Regions from separate parts of the Bradyrhizobium septentrionale genome, predicted to be linked through region 2. Evidence: predicted binding sites of a transcription regulator. Region 2 holds the regulator's gene; each other region holds the start of a gene.
The links. The regulator LexA, encoded in region 2, represses DNA repair genes until DNA is damaged. The targets are predictions, from matches to a motif close to TGTTCNNNNTGTGTTCNG.
Positions count from the first base shown of each region.

Region 1 (4,137 bases), 280 kb from region 2:
CCGTCACGACCATGTCCTCGCGCTGGATCAGGTCCTCGTCCTCGACCTCGCCTTCCTGCTCGATGATCACGGTCTTGCGCGGGGTTGCGAACTGCTGCTTCACCTCGGCCAGTTCGGTCTTGATGATCGCCTGAACGCGGGCGCGAGACCGCAGGATGTCGAGATAGTCGGCGATCTCCGCCGCGAGCTTGTCGAGCTCTTCGGAGATCTCGTCCCGCCCCAGCGCGGTCAGGCGCTGCAGCCGCAGGTCGAGGATGGCCTTGGCCTGCTCCATCGACAGCCGGAGCGTGCCGTCATCGTTGATGCGATGCCGGGGATCGTCGATCAGCGTGATCATCGCCTCGACGTCGCGCGCCGGCCAGTCGCGCGACATCAGGGTGTCGCGCGCGGTGTTCGGATCGGGCGAGGTTCTGATGACGCGGATCATTTCATCGATATTGGCGACCGCGATCGCAAGGCCGACCAGGATATGGGCGCGGTCACGCGCCTTGCCGAGCAGGAATTTGGTCCGCCGGGTCACCACCTGCTCGCGGAACGCAACGAAGATGGTGAGCAGGTCCTTCAGATTCATCGTCTGCGGACGACCGGAATCCAGCGCCAGCATGTTGGCAGGGAAGTTCGACTGCAGCGGCGTGAACCGATAGAGCTGGTTGAGCACCACATCGGGCACCGCTTCGCGCTTCAGCTCGATGACGACGCGATAGCCGTCGCGGTCGGACTCGTCGCGCAGATCGCCAATGCCCTCGATCTTCTTCTCTTTCACCAGGTCGGCGATACGCTCGACCATCGTCGCCTTGTTCACCTGATAGGGAATTTCGGTGATGATGATCGCTTCACGATCCTTGCGGATGGTGTCGATCGCCACCTTGCCGCGCATCACGATCGAGCCACGGCCGAGGTGATAGGCCGAGCGGATGCCCTGGCGTCCCAGGATGACGCCACCGGTTGGGAAATCCGGTCCCGGAATGATGTTGATTAGCTCGTCGATCGAAAGCGCCGGGTTGTCGATCAGCGCCACACAGGCGTCGACGACCTCGCCGAGATTGTGCGGCGGGATGTTGGTCGCCATGCCGACCGCGATGCCGCCGGCGCCGTTGACCAGAAGGTTCGGGAACCTGGCCGGCAGAACCGTCGGCTCCTGCTCGGAATTGTCGTAGTTCGGCTGGAAATCGACGGTTTCCATGTCGATGTCGGCGAGAACGGCGAGCGCCGCCTTCGTCAGCCGTGCCTCGGTATATCGATAGGCCGCAGGCGGATCGCCATCGACCGAGCCGAAATTGCCCTGTCCGTCGATCAGCGGCACGCGCAGCGAGAAGTCTTGCGCCATCCGGACCATCGCGTCGTAAATCGACTGGTCGCCGTGCGGGTGATATTTACCGATCACGTCGCCGACGACGCGCGCCGATTTTACGTACTTCTTGTCCGGCGTGTGTCCCTGCTCATGCATCGAGTAGAGAATGCGCCGGTGTACCGGCTTCAGCCCGTCGCGCGCATCGGGCAGCGCACGCGACACGATCACGCTCATCGCGTAATCGAGGTAGGACTTCTTCATCTCGTCGAGAATGGAAACGGGACGAATATCTGAGGGCACCGGCGGCTCGCCGGGCTTGTCGTCTTCGGGTTCGGACAAAGGGGAAATCCGGTCAGTTCTGCTGGGGAATCATATAGCGTATCGAGGGCCTGATAACCACCCTTACGCGGCTCCGGCAAGCCGTTTTTCCCTTCGTTTTTTCATGCACTTACCGGCGACATTGCAGGTTCCCGGCGGGCCTGCTCTGCGTGGCGAATGCGAGCTGGCGAAGACCGGGCGGAACCGGCTTCGCAATGCCCTCTTGCGCTCGGTTACTGGCCGAAGATCACCGCGTGCATGATCCGCCCGGGCATGAAGGTGAACAGGCCGGCAATGAGGAGCGCGCCGAAGAAAATGCCGATCATCGTGAACCTGTGGCGGCGGACATTGTGGCTTCGCGCGGCCGTCACGCCGAGCACCAGCATCGCCAGCGAGAAGATCGACAGCAGGTGGATCGGGCTCCAAGGGCCCAGCAGCCGGATCTGGTGGATCCAGAACGAGCTCCCGGCGACCACCAGCATCAGGATCACCCAGATCCAGCCGAGCGTCCGGTGCGGCAGCGTGCCCTTCGGTGCGGTGAGCTGAATCGAGCCGAGCACGAAGGCGGCCATCGCAGCGAAGGCATGGAGCGGGATCGCAGGCGCAGCGTCGAGCAATGGCGCGAGGCTCATGATGGCGGCCCTCGGGTGATGCGCGCGGCCAGGCATCGCTCGCCGCAGGCTGATGTAAATATCATTCACATAAGCCTGTGTCAAAGCACGGGGAACCGCGAAGGCCTTTCCAACAATCACGTAATATCAGATCGATACGAGATTATCCTCATAGTTCACACAAAGGACTTCCCTCGCACGTCGTACCGCCGCCCCGGGAAATATGATCTTCACGGGGGCGACTCCTGGCAGAATGTGGGAGGCACGATCCGGTCAGAACGGGATGTCGTCGTCCATATCGCTGTTGCGGCCACCTGCGGCGACCGCACGGCGTGGCGCCGAACTGACCGGTCCGGCCGAGCCGAAATCGCTGCCGCCATCATCGGAGAAGCTGCCGCCTCCGCCGCTACGCCCGTCGAGCATCGTCAGGTTGGAGTTGAAGCCCTGCAGCACGACCTCGGTCGAGTACTTCTCGACGCCGCTCTGGTCGGTCCATTTGCGGGTCTGCAACTGACCCTCGATGTAAACCTTGGCACCCTTCTTCAGGTACTGCTCGGCGACCTTGCAGAGACCTTCGTTGAAGATCACGACGCGGTGCCACTCGGTCTTTTCCTTGCGCTCGCCGGTGCCCTTGTCGCGCCAGGTTTCCGAGGTGGCGATCGACAGATTTGCGATCGGACGGCCGTCCTGCGTCCGCCGGATTTCCGGATCCTTGCCGAGGTTTCCAACCAGGATCACTTTGTTCACGCTTCCCGCCATCGCATCATCTCCACTCAAAAACCGGGCGCCGGACATCGGCCGCCACTCTCAACCTTCGCCACTTACATTGCAGGCGTCGTGGATGACCCTATACGCCGGCGCCGGCCCGACGCCTTTGCCGTCGCGCGGTTATCCACGATTATCGAGATCGAGATATAGCATCGCCGACGGCATTGTTCCAGTTTTGTTCACCACAACCTGCCGTAGCAGCCGGCGACGGCGTCGGCACGGCCGCCGGTCACCGGATCAGCGGTTGCCTCGCGGTGATCGTTCAGAAAAATAGCAACCAAATCAGCACCTTGCGCTGTCGGCACTTCTTCCGCGAGTGTTGCATTTGGGAGACGGCGTTTCCGGTTGAATCAGCGTATAGATTCCAACCATGGCGCGGGCGCTCGCGTCTGAGATCGTGCTTCGGGACCAGTTGGAAGCCGATTTGGGAAGCTGGGGATTGATGATGAAGAAGTTTTTGCTCGCGACCGTTGCTCTGATTGCGTTCGCCGCGCCGGCGGCGGCTGCCGATCTGGCTGCCCGCCCCTACACCAAGGCGCCGCCGATGATCGCCGCCGTCTATGACTGGAGCGGCTTCTATATCGGCGCCAACGGCGGTTGGGGTTCAAGCCACAATTGCTGGGATCAGCTCCCGGGCGGCACTTTCATCGGATCGGATGGTTGCCACGATGCGACGGGCGGCGTCGCCGGTGGCCAGATCGGCTATCGCTGGCAGGCCGGCACCTGGGTGTTCGGCCTCGAAGCGCAGGGCGACTGGGCTGACCTGAAGGGCAGCAACGGCAGCGCGATCTTCCCGGGCCTGTTCACCAACCAGAGCAAGATCGACGCGTTCGGCCTGTTCACCGGCCAGATCGGCTACGCGGTCAACAACGTGCTGCTCTACGCCAAGGGCGGTGCGGCGCTGACCGACAACCGCTTCAGCACCTACTTCACGCCGACAGGCGCGCTCGGCGGCCGCGCCACCGACACCCGCTGGGGTGGCACCATCGGCGCCGGCATCGAAGTCGGCTTCGCGCCGAACTGGACCGCTGGCATCGAATACGACCACCTGTTCATGCAGGACAAGACCTACAACCTCACCACCCCGAATGGCGCGCTGTTCAGCACCATCCGCGACCGCCAGGACGTCGACCTCGTCACCGTCCGCGT
Region 1 covers NZ_CP088285.1:7,785,003-7,789,139, forward strand. The annotation lists gene gyrA (DNA gyrase subunit A) at 1-1,630, opposite strand, end outside; gene HAP48_RS38920 (DUF2306 domain-containing protein) at 1,843-2,241, opposite strand; gene HAP48_RS38925 (single-stranded DNA-binding protein) at 2,494-2,979, opposite strand; gene HAP48_RS38930 (outer membrane protein) at 3,434-4,137, shown strand, end outside.
Region 1: a site for LexA is predicted at 3,154-3,171, ahead of HAP48_RS38925 (single-stranded DNA-binding protein). Genes of this name have one in related genera too.

Region 2 (4,137 bases):
CTGGGCGGTGAGGGTGCCGCTGCCGGACGTGCTGATTTCCGCCGACGGCCGCAACGTCGCGGTGCGCGGCGGCGACGGGCGGCTGCATCTGATGCATAGCGCGAAGGATGCATTCCTGGTCAAGGAGTGGCTGGCGGCGGATGCCGATGCACGGACCGCCGCCGATGCGTCGCTCGGCGAGGGCGTCTCCTGCGATCCGAGCGGCTGCGTGACCCAGGGGGCCGGGCGGCGCCTTCGTCGCGCTGGCGACGCGGCCGGAGGCGCTGGCCGACGATTGCGAGCGGGCGGCGCTGATCGTCACCGCGCGGGTGGCGCCGCAGGGCTGCGCGGCCTCGGTGATCGATGCCGAGCGGCTGCGGCGCCACGGTGCGCTGGTGCTGCGACGGAACAGCGCCGGCTACGCCGTCGATGCGGTGAAGCCCGGCGGCATCGACCGGCCGTGGTCGCCGGCGGTTCCCGGTGACGGTGAGAGCGAGACGATCCTCCGCACACCCGCCGCCGCGCCGCGGCCTGCCGTCGATGCGACCCCGGCCGAGACCGACCTGCAGGGGGATGACTAGCCGTTGTTGGGCGAGGGGGTAGTCGGCAGCTCGAACAGGCCGAGATGGTACTCGTCGGAATCGGGGCCGGCGTCGGGCTTCCTGACGAGGGTGAAGACGGCCTCGGGAAACTGCTCCCAGACCTTGAGATCATCGGCCGTCACCGTCAGCCAGCCGAACCGGAACATGTAGCGGCCCGGCTCGGTGACGCGTCCAGCCTTTTGCCATGTGACCTTGTCGACCACTGCGCAGGTTTCCGTGAGTGCACGTCCTCCGTACGCGATGATGCGCCAAGGCGCTCGCCGACGCAAATCTCCTCATGCGCCCCGGAAGCGGAAATCCGGGGTCGCTCGAAATCGCTTAAGGTCATCCGCCGCCGAATGGCTCATTCCGCGGCGACGGTGCGCTCAACCCAAAAACAGCGACGCGAATGCGGAGGGGCGCCGCTCCACAGCCTTCGGCTTGTGCTCGACCTGCGGATGCAATGCCGGCAATTGCAGCACGCTGACGCGCTGTCCCTCGACCAGCTGGGTCACCAGAACATGGCTGCCGTCGGGGAATTCGACCGCGTCGTGATGGCGATCGGGCACGTCGGGCTCAACTTCGTTGAACACGCCGACGCGGAAATTCATCGTCTTGGTCCAGATCCAGCGGCTGTCGTAGCGAACGTTCTCGGCGAAAGCGAGCTCGGTGCCCGGCAGCATGCAGACCGCGACCGTGGGATCGTTCTCCGAAGCAAAGCCGCGGGTCGACGTGCCGCGGAAGGTCGTGGTGATCAGCGTCTCTCCGACAATGGCGGGGCGCGCTGCCACGGCGTGCAGACTATAGTCACACATCGGATGGCTCCTCTTTTCGAGGTAGCGACCCGTGCCTCTCCTTGAGGCGCAGGCCTCTACCAGAGTGGACGATAGCAAACGAGTGTCTGCTCGTTTCTGGGCGATTGTACGACTGGCCGTCGAACGCCTCAATCACAAACACGCTACACTGCGCGAGAGGTATCGGGGCGCATCCAAGCTGGTCCGCACGCTGCGCTATCTTCCAAGGAACGATCCGATCTGTTGCTCGTTCCTGGATCGGGACGACTTTTTCTTCGAATCGTCATCCCGCTCCATATGTCTGTTCGAGCATGATCTTTTCGGAAAACCGCTTCGCACTTTTCCGGATCATGCTCCGCGGTCGTCAGTATTTGCGATAAAGGCCGATCAGCTTGCCCTGGATGCGGACCCGGTTCGGCGGCAGGATGCGCACTTCATAGGCAGTGTTGGCCGGCTCGAGCGCGATCGATGCACCGCGGCGGCGGAAGCGCTTCAGGGTGGCTTCCTCCTCGTCGATCAGCGCCACCACGATGTCGCCGGTGTTGGCGACGTCGTTGCGCTGGATCAGCGCCATGTCGCCGTCGAGGATGCCGGCGTCGACCATGGAGTCGCCGCGCACCTCCAGCGCATAATGCTCGCCGGAGCCGAGCATGTCGGGCGGCACGCTGATGGTGTGGCTGCGGGTCTGCAGCGCCTCGATCGGCGTCCCGGCCGCGATCCGGCCCATCACGGGGACGGCGACCGGACGGTTGCCGTCGTCCTCGGCGATCGGCGGCGTGCTGCTGCGCTTGCCGAGGGTGCCCTCGATGACGCTGGGCGTGAAGCCGCGGCGACCGTTGCCGCCGCCGGCGGCCAGTTCGGGCAGCTTGATGACCTCGATGGCGCGGGCGCGGTTGGGCAGGCGGCGGATGAAGCCGCGCTCCTCCAGCGCAGTGATCAGGCGGTGGATACCGGACTTCGAGCGCAGGTCGAGCGCATCCTTCATCTCGTCGAAGGAGGGCGGCACGCCGGCCTCTTTCAGACGTTCATTGATGAAACGCAGAAGTTCGTACTGTTTGCGCGTGAGCATCTCGAGTATTCCCCCGGTTGATAGCGTCGTTCGATTCCGAGACTCTTCAGGTGGGGCCTTCAGACGGGGCCTGATCTCGGGAGCGCGATGCTCCCTGGCGGCTTCCCGATTGTAGACACCAGTACTCGAAACAAATCATGAACGGACACTATATGTTCGATATGTGTTCCGCAACCACTTAATTTCCGGTGAACGCATCAGGCGGCGCGCAATCGGCAGCCCGCGAAAACCTCACTCGGGCAGTGTGAGGATCTCGCATTCGCTGCCCTTGGCGGCGGCGGGCGCGAACGGCGGACGCACCAGAAGTGCCCGCGCCGCAGCGAGATTCCCGAGCAGCGAACTATCCTGCTGCATCACCGGCGTGGCGATCGGCGCGCCGTCCTGGCGCTCTTCGAGACGCGCGCGCAGGTAGTCCTCGCGCCGGTCGTTGGCGGCGAGGTCGCGGCCGAGCAGGGCGGTCGTGCGGACATGATGGATGGTGTTCCGGCCGCTCAAAGCCCGAATCAACGGCACCAGAAACAGGAAGGCGCAGACATAGGACGACACCGGATTGCCGGGCAGGCCGATCACCCGCATCGCGCCGAGCCGGCCATGCATCATCGGCTTGCCGGGCCGCATCGCGATCCGCCAGAACGCCATCGCGACGCCCTCGGCCTCCAGCGACTGCTTGACCAGATCGTGGTCGCCGACCGAGGCCCCGCCGGTGGTGATCAGGATGTCGGCGCCGGTCTCCCGCGCCCGGCGGATGCCGGCGGTGGTCGCGGCCACCGTGTCGGCGGCAACCCCGAGATCGACGGTCTCGGCGCCTTCGGCGCGCGCCAGCGCACGCAGCGCATAGCCGTTGGAATAGACGATCTGGCCGGGGCCGGGCCTTGAGCCCGGCATCACCAGCTCGTCGCCGGTGGCGAGCACCGCGACCTTGGGACGGCGGCGCACCGCGAGTTCCGGATAGTTCATGGCGGCCGCCAGCGAAAGCGCGCGGTCGGAGAGGCGGCTGCCGCCCTTCAGCAGCAGGTCACCCTCACGGAAGTCGACGCCGGCCGGGCGGATGTGCCGTCCTGGGCTCGCGGCCTCGGTGATCGAGATATGGTCGCCGTCGACCCGGGTGTCTTCCTGGATGATGACGGCGTCGGCGCCATGGGGGATGACGCCGCCGGTGAAGATCCGCACCGCCTCGCCGGCACTGAGCGTCCGCTCGAACGGCCGGCCGGCGGCGACTTCGCCGATCACCCTGAGCCGGGCCTTGAGGTCAGCCGCATCGGCGGCGCGCACGGCGTAGCCATCCATTGCGGACATCGGCTCCGGCGGCTGGGTGCGGCGCGCCGCGAGGTCGTGCGCCAGCGTGCGGTGGTAGGCCGCATCGAGCGCGACTATCTCCTCCGGCAGCGGTTCGGCGCCGGCAAGAATGGCGGACAGGGCATCGGCAACCGGCATCAAAGCCACGCGCAAAACTCCTTAGGTGCAAATGGTCAAATACCAAGTGCGGTCAGCGCCCTTGCCACGTCATCCGTCGATGTCACGTGGATGGCTTGAAGGCCGCGCGCCCGCGCACCTTCGATATTGGCAGCCAGATCGTCGAAGAACAGGATCCGCGACGCCGGCACGCCGATCGCTTCTACCACATGATCGTAGGCCGCGGCGTCGGGTTTCCGAAGGCCGATGCTCGAGGACAGGAACACGGTCCGGAAGTGGCTGAGCAGCTCGGCATAGGCGA
Region 2 covers NZ_CP088285.1:8,064,062-8,068,198, reverse strand. The annotation lists partial or broken gene HAP48_RS40345 (ComEC/Rec2 family competence protein) at 1-560, shown strand, start outside; gene HAP48_RS40340 (hypothetical protein) at 557-784, opposite strand; gene HAP48_RS40335 (hypothetical protein) at 947-1,375, opposite strand; gene lexA (transcriptional repressor LexA) at 1,719-2,423, opposite strand; gene HAP48_RS40325 (molybdopterin molybdotransferase MoeA) at 2,655-3,866, opposite strand; gene HAP48_RS40320 (HAD family hydrolase) at 3,893-4,137, opposite strand, start outside.

Region 3 (4,137 bases), 3.2 Mb from region 2:
AGGCCGCAAGCCGGCGGAGCCGGTCGCGCAAAGCGCGAGCCTTGACGGCGTTCCGTTGGTCCGGCAGCGGTCTCGCATGCGATCATGGCGGGCCTCCATGCCGAGCCTGCACAACTGGACGCTACGCTGCGAATGATGCCGCTCGGAACGTTGATTTTGAATGCTTTCTCGGTTCGAATGGCACCAGGCCGCCTAATACGGTGCCGCTGCAGTGCCATCCAAAACAATGTGCAGACAAACACTTACGATCCCCGACGGCACGGAGCGACACCGTCGCTTTTATCTAGCCGTCCTAATCGATCGTGGTCTGTGCCCGTCATCTTGATGACAAGCACGCGGCCCTCGGTCGGTAGTATCAGGTATTGTCGATAGCAGACGAGAGAGCGGATGTGGCAATATCGACGCGAATGACCCGGAGCAGCCCGACGGCAGCTTTTGCACGAGACGGACGGTCGCAACCTGGGAAGCCGACACTGGCGCTAACCATCCGGCAATAAGTTCAGGACACGTTGGAAGAATGGGCCGCTCACCGAATTAATTCATGAGGTCGACTGTCTTGTGGACATTGACATCGGAAACTGAAGCTTACGCGCAAATCCTGGGCGCAATTTTTGGCTATCTGGTCGGCTCGTTACCGTCCGAGGTGCTTCAGAAGAAGGCCGAAGCCGTTCAGGGTAATCGCAAGACTATTTTGGGCAACCTGCGGACGACCGAGCCGCTCATCCTAGATGTCGTAAAAGGTGCGATGGCTGTACTAGTCGCCTTTTGGCTGGCTCGTGCGTTCAATGACGGCTCAACGAGCGCGGACCTTAGTCAAGAATTTTCGGTATGGTTTGCGGCAGGCGTTGCCGCCTTTCTAGGTCACTTGTTTCCGATCTGGCGCGGTTTTCGAGGTGGCAATGGGTTTGGCATATACCTCGGCGTGCTAATCGGCTGGTGGTGGCCGGCGGCACTTGCGTTCTGTATCACATGGCTGATCGTTGCTCGTGCTACGCGGAATTCATCCCTGGCCTCGCTGCTCGCGGCAGTCGTCGCCGCGCTGGCGTTCTACTTGGGCACCCAACCCATGGGTACAACAAGTATGGTCTTCTGGGAACTATATCGTCAGCACGAAGTCATGACGTGGGCTACGGCCCTCATGGCGGTAGTCACTGCCTGGAAGCATCGTGACGACATTAAGAGGTTGCTGACCGGCACAGAGCCGAAAATCGGCACAGGAGATTGATAGTCGCAACGCGGGGGGCGAGGAACCTGGGACACTCGCCCTTTCGGTAATCCGTGCTCCATCTCAAAGCGACCGCTCCGAACGTGATGCGGGCCGTACCTGTGAGGTCGACAGCTGGCCCATCACGTCGATCCCAAGACTGGTCGAAAGGACCGCTATCGAAGGTATTCGGAACCACCAGTGAAATCGGGAAGACAGCCGCCATAAAGCGTAGCGCAAGATCGCAGTCCGTCGCAGGCGATCCGGCCGCATCGCTTGGGCGGTCATTGCGTCATAGCGCCACGGCGAGGCAATAGTGCCCATCTTCATCGGCCGTGGCGCGCCAACATCGTCGATGCGCAATCGCCATTGTCTACTGACGATACCAAGCCCGTCAGATCCCACGGAGACGCAAGATCGTCGCCACTCAGGCCTTCCCGCCGTGATGCGATCAGCAGTCGAAGAGATCAGCTGCACAACGCAGTCTGATGGATAGGTCTAAATCCCGGCCCCTAAACATCCGATACGTGCGGCACGGGTCCAGCGAGTTCGTGAAATTGCTAGCGAACCGAATACCCAGGTTGAGGGCACATTTCGACCAATCCCCGACGTTCACTCACAGCGAGCAGCGACGACCCCTTCTGACGGCCGCAGGAATAAGGCAGCAAGGAGGATCCGGCCCTTGAAATGTTCCCGCTGCGTTCCCATCGTTAGAGATCAGCAGTTAGAGGATGGGGCACGGAATGAGGCAGCTTGAGGTTGAGAACCAGCTCCGCGACGTGGTCAGCCGAATCATCGTTCAGGTTGAGTTGGCAACCTCCCAGGGTCGAACCGATATCAACTTGGCGCTGGAGGATGCGTTCATCCCCATCCTGAAGTCAGTTTACAACCTGCCGCACCTCACTAACCTGAATCGGAAGCAGAAGAACTTCCCCGGCATCGATCTCGGCGACGATCGTCGGTGACGACGATGAAGACGATATCCAAGTGGCGGGAGGAACGGCTGCATGAAACTCACGACGCTACCTGAACCGCTGCTCGAATTCGGTACCGGCACGCACGTTTGCCCCCGAACGGGAATCGAGCACTTGGGCGTCTACGACAAGCTAGATGAGTTGCGTCGAACCGAACTGCGGATCGGCGTGGTCGGACGCGGAGAAGGAATCGACCTCTTGGACGATTGGCTCGAGAGGTGCCGGGATGGAATTGACCGCAAGGAGGGGTCCAAGCTGCTGAACCTGTTTCGGGGCTTCGGCGGCATCAATCAGGACTACGGATTCCTGACGAGGATCATCAACTCTCCGCAATACACCCGCACCATCAAGAAGTCGGATATCTCGGCAGTAGTTAAGCTCGCGTCCCGGGCGGAGCGAGTGGAGAAGGCCGTTGAGCTCTACTACGAGCAGATTCGCTTCCTCGCCGAGAATAGATCGGTGGACGTGATCGTCTGCGTGATGCCGAACGAGATGTTCGACTCCATCACGACGACCGCGGAGAGCGACGACGATGATTCGGGGGAAAGCGAACTTGAGCACAACTTCAGACGCATTCTGAAGGCCAAGAGCATGCACCTTGGCACGCCACTACAGTTGGTACGCGAGAAGACCATCATCATCACCAAGCAGGCGGGAGATCAGCAGGACCCGGCGACGAAAGCGTGGAACTTCGTCACGGCGCTCTACTATAAAGGAAACAAGACGATCCCTTGGCGGCTCGTTGAGGACACGGCGAAACTACGGTCGTGCTACATCGGCATCGGCTTCTACAAGAGCCGCGACGGGGAGACAGTATCGTCGAGCCTGGCTCAGGTCTTCGACGAATTCGGGCACGGGATCATTCTGCGTGGCACGCCGGTGTCGATCGACAAGAAGAATCGTCGCCCTTACCTTAGCGAGGATCAGGCCTACGAGTTGCTGCGCGACGCGCTGGACGAGTATGACCGAGCACTTGAGCACATGCCGGCTCGGATCGTGATCCACAAGTCGAGCCAATACCGCGAGAGCGAGCGCAAGGGTTTTCTCAGAGCGCTCGACGAGAAGGGCATCCGAACGAAAGACTTCGTCGCGATAACGGACACGGACATCAGGCTGTTCGGTGATAAGGACTATCCGCCGAAGCGCGGCACGCTGATGACGATCTCCGAGACCGAGGGAGTCCTCTACACGCGAGGTACCGTCGATTTCTACAAGACGTATCCCGGCATGTACGTGCCAGCCCCGCTGAAGATCACCGTGTACGAACAGGATTCGTCTCTTGAGAGCCTTTGCGATGAGATACTTGGGCTGACCAAGATGAACTGGAATAACACCCAGATGGACGGTCGTCTGCCCATCACGCTTGAGTGTGCCCGGAAGATCGGAGACATCATGAAATACGTGGGCCCGACCGAGAAGCCGCAGGTCAGCTACAGCTTCTACATGTAGCGATTTCGCGGGCTTGGGCGATCGTTCTTACGATCACCCCCTGCGGGAGATCACAACATCGGATTGTTGCGCTTGATCAGTAGGAAATCAAAAACTCGTTGAAGCAGCGAAATGGCGGAGAGAGTGTCAGTCAATGCGACCTCCCGTGAGCACTCAACGTCTTGCTCGGCCTGCTGTCCTAGAGAAGTACCGCCAAATTGCCTGAAGAAAATAGGAACCAACCACACCGAAGAGGGTACAAGAGAAGGAATAAATGAGGTGGACAGCGATGGAACCCGATATTGGTGAACCTCTCAGGCGCCATGAGGTGACCCCTTTGAACGAGCCTGTGATCAGTCCAGAACCGCCTGATCTTCCCGAAGTCCCGACTAAGGTGCCTGAAAAGGAACCGGCATGAGCTACATGGTCGGCGAACTTGTTGGCCATCGGTATTGGGTTGTCTCTTGGCAAGGGAACCTGTTTGGGCCACATAGCTGGCGCCATTGGCACCCTGAAGAGCCAATGTCAGGC
Region 3 covers NZ_CP088285.1:4,849,403-4,853,539, reverse strand. The annotation lists gene HAP48_RS24885 (glycerol-3-phosphate acyltransferase) at 542-1,225, shown strand; gene HAP48_RS24880 (SMEK domain-containing protein) at 1,948-2,169, shown strand; gene HAP48_RS24875 (argonaute/piwi family protein) at 2,212-3,627, shown strand.
Region 3: a site for LexA is predicted at 1,893-1,910, ahead of HAP48_RS24880 (SMEK domain-containing protein). Genes of this name have one in related genera too.